One region of the Pseudoalteromonas sp. Ld20 genome, then DNA from elsewhere that is predicted to be linked to it. Evidence: riboswitches for the same ligand, from Rfam matches in the RefSeq annotation. Region 1 holds a riboswitch; the other holds the start of a gene.

Region 1 (3,209 bases):
TTATGTCGTTAAAACTGGACCCGAAAAAACTGATTAAGTACGCAACGTTAATCATCTTCAGTGTTAACTCTGGTGGTGTGTCGTTAATTACTGGTGACGTAACAACCTTGATGATTTTCCTTGATGGTAAAGTCAGTATTGGAAATTTACTACTGTTAATTGCCCCTGCATTATTTAGTGTTGCTTTATTGGCCGTTATGCTGTCATTTGGGTTAAACGGTGCGGTGCAGTTTACTAAGCAAGAAGATCGCCGAATTGAAAAAACGGATATAACCATTGCCGTTATTTTCTTATCGACGATTATTGCAACGCTGACACTTAGTGTGATGTATCACGTACCTCCATTGTTAACGTTCTTGTTTGGTTTATCGTTAATGTTTTTGACGGCGCAATTTTTAATGCGCAAAAAAGACGTCAACAAAAAAATCATCGACTACATTCGTGAAATTGAATACGACACGCTGCTGTTTTTTGTGGGTGTACTACTGCTTGTTGGTGCGCTAAAAGAAGTGGGTATGCTAAGCAAGTTTACGAATTTGTATGAGTTAATGGCACCAGAGTATGCAAACTACTTAATGGGTATACTCTCTGCTGCGGTAGATAACGTCCCGCTGACTGCTGCGCTGCTTAAAGCTGAAATAGTCATGAGTCCGCAACAATGGTTGTCGTTCACGTATGCAACTGGTGTAGGCGGCTCAATGCTTATTATTGGCTCTGCGGCAGGTATTATTGCGATGAGTAAAGTAAAAGCACTCACATTTTTAAGTTATTTACGTATGTCGTTGTATTTATTAATAGCGTATACAATCGGTTATATGGGCTCATATCTAGCAGGTAGTTTTATTTAATGACCTTTATTAATTAAAACAACTTGACAGCTAGACGTCTAAACGATAACTTTCAAAGCCCACTTTATGTGGGCTTTGTTATTTTAATTGGCAATTATAAAATGCAATTAATCTAACATTCAGAAGAGGTGCGGTATTTAGGTACTTAATGTGAGGCGACGACTGCCAACGACCATTAAGGAGGGAAATATTCGCCGAGGAAAACAACTGCACGTCACAGTGGTTTTTCGGTTTATGGGGCTGAATCCTCAAAACTGTCACCAAATTAGGTGGAGAGCTTCTGGCAGTGGACTTTTCTTATCGAGCACCCCCTTGCCAAGTTCTTCTTGTATTACCGTGGTTTGAATGCCACAAAAGGAGACGACATGAATACCCAATTAGCTGCTAATAACGCGCAACAGTCAGCACAAAACCAAAAAACAGATCACGTAGTAGCAAAATTTGGCGGCACCAGTGTGGCCAACTTTGACGCTATGAGTCGTTGCAGTGAAATTATTGTAGCCGATAACAATGTACGCGTAGTGGCTGTAAGTGCCAGTGCAGGTGTCACTAATCACCTTGTTGCATTGTGTAAAAAAGATATCTCAATGGATGAACGCGCAGAAAACATCACCGGCGTGTTAGCCATTCAAGAGGCTATTTTAAATGAGCTATCGCTTGATGCGGACTTAGCCCATGGCTTTGACGAAACTATTAAAGCGTTTCAAGCTTTAGCCAGTGAAGGCGTTAAATCAAAACAACAACAAGATGAACTCCTGAGTTTTGGTGAGCGCTTATCGTCGTATTTATTTACTCAGGTGCTGCGTTTGAATGGTTTAAACGCAATTCGTTTTGATGTGCGCCAAGTATTAAAAACAGACAGCCAGTTTTCAAAGGCTACACCAGATGTAGCGGCCACCGCTGCGGCTGCGAAAGAGCATTTGATCCCGCTATTAGCTGAGCACGTTATTGTCACACAAGGTTTTATAGGCAGTGATGCGCATGGCCAAACGACCACTCTTGGTCGTGGCGGTTCAGATTACAGCGCAGCATTATTAGCCGAGGCAATTAACGCCAAAAGCGTGCATATTTGGACAGACGTAGTGGGCATATTTAGTACTGATCCACGTTTATGTGCCAAAGCAACACCGATTGCGCGCTTAAGCTTTGATGAAGCAGCAGAAATGGCCACTTTTGGCGCTAAAGTGCTACACCCTGCGACTATTTTACCAGCAAGCCGTAGTCACATTAACGTCTTTGTAGGTTCGAGCCGTGAACCAGAGCGTGGTGGTACGTGGATTGAACGTGAAAAATCACAATTGCCAGGTATTCGTGCAGTTACACAGCGTAAAAACCAGTTATTGCTTACGCTTAAGAGCCCTGAAATGCTATTAGCCAGCGGCTTTTTAGCGCGCGTGTTTACGATTTTAAGCGAGTTTAATATCTCGGTTGATTTAGTTACCACGTCAGAAATAAGCGTGGCTATTACATTGGATAACGCGCCAAATGCATCGCGTCCTGAGCTTGATCAAGACTGTTTAGATAAATTAGCAGAGTTTTGCCATGTCTCGGTAGAGAACAATTTAACGCTAGTGGCGCTGATTGGCTCACAAATTCAATTACGTCAGCACGAAATGAATTTAATGAACGTATTAAGTGATTTTAATATTCGCTTAATCTGCCATGGTGCTAGTAAGCACAACTTATGCTTTTTGGTCGAACAAGCTGAATCGGATCGCGTTGTACAAGCTATTCATAGCCGCTTATTAGAAGTTCAAAACGCCGCGTAATTGGTCGATAGTATTTACCACAGAGCACTGCCAGTCAGTGCTCTGATTACTCACTACACTCACATCAAACTCATTATATTGGCAGCTTACAGCGCGCAAATGAGCCTGCGTTAATTGATCAAACACATTGGGACTCAGTAATTTAGCAATCGGCTGGCAAGTGGCTTTAGCGAGTGCTTCTTTTAAGGTCCATATTCTAAAAAATCGCTCAGCGCCTTGTTGTTGATTTTGCGTTATTAAATTTACTTCATCAGGGTGGTAAAAATGCTTTGCGAGCTTTTCAAATGGGCGCTTTGTGCTTATTTTTTCAATATCAAAACCAAACTCAATTCGCTCAATATTCAGCGCGGCACCGACAAAACAGTTTGAGTGCGACAGGCAACTGCTAAACACGGTGTTACTGCCCGTTATATGTATGAGTAATTTACTGCTAGGCTCGTCAAATTCAGAGCTAATATGATGAGCTGGTAACTTGGCAAACTCTGGGGAGCTTTGCTTTACTAAATACTTAAGCAGCAGTCGAGTGGCTAAATATTCTTGCTTGGCTTTGTTACTTTTACGACGAGTGATCACCGCGAGTTCAAAAGGGCTC
Region 2 (3,209 bases), on a different contig from region 1:
TGGTATAACAATCGCGTATTCTGGAATAGGTTCGCCTTTATCAAGCTGACGCTCATTTACGCAGTCATATACAGGGATAGTGGCTGATAAACGTACGCCAGGGGCAAGTACTGCGCCTTTTTTAACGACTACGCCTTCAACAATCACACAACCTGCGCCAATAAATGCGTCGTCTTCAACGACTACAGGGCTTGCGCCAATTGGCTCAAGTACGCCGCCTAATTGTACTGCAGCGCTTAAATGTACATTTTTACCTACTTGCGCGCACGAACCAACCAAGGCGTGGCTATCAACCATAGTGCCTTCGTCAATAAATGCACCAATGTTTACATACGCTGGTGGCATGATAATCGTGCCTTTAGCAACATGTGCACCGCGGCGAACACTTGAGCCACCTGGTACCATACGCACACCATTTTCAGCAGTGAATTCTTGTGGTGCTAGGTTATGTTTATCTACAAAACCACCAGCGAATTCAGTATTAGTGCCGTTTTTAAACGCTTCTAAAATACCTTTTTTTACTTCAACGTTTGCATGCCATTGGCCGTTATCGTCTTGTGTTGCTGCGCGTACTGCGCCCGATTCTAAATTATTTAATAGTTCTAACCAGCTCATTATAAAAACCTGTATTTAATGCCAAGATAAAATGGTGTTATTTGCATTACTGATACAATCAGTTTGCGTTAACTCAAGGTGCGTTAAAGGTGGGCGCAAATACGGGCTAGTAATACGCCCTTGTAAATGCATCAATACTTTAACGGGAATAGGATTTGCCACGGCGAACAAGCTTTGAATCGCTTGTGACCAATCGGCAAATAAATTGGGGTGTTGGCCGCTAAGGCTACGTTTTACAAATTCATGGGTTTGTGTCGGCCACGCATTGGCTGCAACAGACACTAAACCTTTTGCACCCGCTTGGGCAAAGTAAGGCATAAGTGCGTCATCACCACTAAAAATAGCTAACTGTGGTGCGGCATTTCTAAAACCTTCAAACTTGGCGATGTCGCCACTGGCTTCTTTTAGCGCCCATAAATTTTTATGATTTTTTAAATTGCTAATTACGGCAGGTGGAATATCAACAGCGCTGCGCCCTGGGACGTTATAAAGCATGCATGGATGAACACTGGCATCGAGTAGGTTTTCAAACCAGTGGGTTTGACCAATCACGCCTGGCTTTGCGTAAAGAGGAGAGCCAAGTAAGTAGCCGTGAATAGGCAGTTTATTGCAGTATTCAACCCAAGCAATTTGTTGTTTGAGGTTCATACCGCCAACAGCAACCATAAGCGGTACGGTCGGATTTAATTGGCATACATGTTCAACAATGGCTTGTTGCTCTTTAAGCGTTAAGGCAAGGCCTTCGCCTGTGCTGCCAAGCAGTAAAATGCCGTTATTTGCTGCTTGCTGTTGCGCAACTAATTGATCAAGAATCGCATAGTCGACTTCGCCAGCGTCAGTAAAAGGCGTTACAAGTGCTGTCCATAAAGGATAGTTGTTTAAATCAAAATTGTTTTTCATCTACAACGAACTTATAGAGTGTTCGATGAGTATGCTGTGGGGTACGTGAAAGTGCGCCGCATCGTAGTCATTCGAACTAATATAATCCGAAGAGCGAATGGGCTTAATATAATAGGGCGCAATGGCCTTATCATGCTAAGACCAGAAGCTCTCCACCAAAAAATTTAACAGCAGCGCTGTTATTGGTGACAGTCGCTGGGATTCAACCCAGTCGCCCGAAGTAACCCTTCACAAAAAATGTTACTTCTCGGCGTTAATTCCCCTCACGTATGATCATTGGAGTGTGTGCTCCTCACATACGTTACCTGAATAACGCACCTCTTCTAGCCCACAGTGTAAGTTTCATTAAATAAAAAACTTACACCTTAAATAGGGGTAATGGCAGTGATTAAAGCATTTTAGCCGTCTAGGTGTCAAGTTGGCTTTTGAACGATCGCTTCGAGAGGGTGGTTACGTATTAATGTTTTTTTTCGTACACTAGCAAACAAAGTCGGTTTAAGGGTATTCAGTAATGGAAAAATTTCAGGAAATTTATCAGCGAGCAGCGCAGCGTAAAGGCAGTGAAGCGATGCTTGAGCAATTGCTTTACGCGCCGCTTTCTAATAAGCAACTAAAATGCTTGCCTGATGATGCATGGCTTGAAGAGTTTACCCGTAAGGTATTTCAAAGCGGCTTTTATTGGTCGGTTATTAATAGTAAATGGACAGGCTTTAGAGAGGTTTTTTGGGACTTTAATGTAGAAAAATTACTGATGATGCCACCTGATATGCTAGAGCAAAAAGCAACTGACGAACGTATTATTCGCAACTTTAAAAAAGTACAAACTATTCCAGAAAATGCATATATGATTCACGACGTTGCTCAGCAGCATGGCAGTTTTAGTCAGTTTGTGGCTGATTGGCCAAGTGACGATATAATTGGTTTGTGGGCGTATTTTAAAAAGCACGGTGCACGTTTAGGGGGTAACACAGGCCCGTACACACTGCGCGCATTAGGCAAAGATACCTTTTTGTTGTCGCGTGATGTTGAGGCTTATCTTCGTGGGCATAAAATTATTGATGGTGGTTTGCAAACTAAAAAATCACTAAATAGCGCACAGCACTTTTTTAATGAATTACAGCAGCAAAGTGGCTTAAGCCTCCAAGTGCTGAGTTTATTAGTGGCATACAGCGTGGGTGATAACCGCGTTGGCATACAAACAACCGAAGCCTAAGGAATCCAATGAAACTTGTTAGTCGCTATACTCACATTGCAGAAGATTTTGCAGTCCCTGATTTACCTAGCCCTGTTGTTGCACCAACTTTATTACTTTGGAATGAGGCGGTAGCTAAACAGCTCGATATTCAAGTGAGTCCGTCAGAGCGCGCATCCATCTTTAGCGGAAATACCAGTAACAGCACTGTTGCGGCCGTTGCGTTGGGGTATTCAGGGCATCAATTTGGGCATTTTTCACCACGCTTAGGAGACGGCCGCGCGCATTTATTGGGTGCCGTATCTGATCAACATCAACAGCTGTGGGATATTCAGTTAAAAGGGTCCGGTGCTACGCCATTCTCTCGTGGTGGTGATGGGCGCTGTGCTATTGGCCCTGCGATACGTGAATACATTATGAGTGAAGCAATGCATGGCTTAAGTGTTCCGACTACACGCTGTTTAGCCGTGGTTGCCAGTGGAGAAACGGTTTATAGGCAACC

What was found. A riboswitch is a leader RNA that binds a small molecule or an ion and turns the genes downstream of it on or off. The one in region 1 is predicted to bind lysine.
Region 2: another riboswitch for lysine. It lies ahead of dapA (4-hydroxy-tetrahydrodipicolinate synthase); the one in region 1 lies ahead of lysC (lysine-sensitive aspartokinase 3).

The regions. Positions count from the first base shown of each region.
Region 1 is NZ_JBISHB010000041.1:45,728-48,936, reverse strand. It holds gene nhaD (sodium:proton antiporter NhaD) at 1-848, shown strand, start outside; lysine riboswitch at 964-1,136, shown strand; gene lysC (lysine-sensitive aspartokinase 3) at 1,214-2,617, shown strand; gene ACJJVX_RS15870 (4'-phosphopantetheinyl transferase family protein) at 2,594-3,209, opposite strand, start outside.
Region 2 is NZ_JBISHB010000030.1:40,499-43,707, forward strand. It holds gene ACJJVX_RS05875 (2,3,4,5-tetrahydropyridine-2,6-dicarboxylate N-succinyltransferase) at 1-615, opposite strand, end outside; gene dapA (4-hydroxy-tetrahydrodipicolinate synthase) at 631-1,515, opposite strand; lysine riboswitch at 1,653-1,846, opposite strand; gene ACJJVX_RS05885 (DNA-3-methyladenine glycosylase I) at 2,027-2,728, shown strand; gene ACJJVX_RS05890 (protein adenylyltransferase SelO) at 2,737-3,209, shown strand, end outside.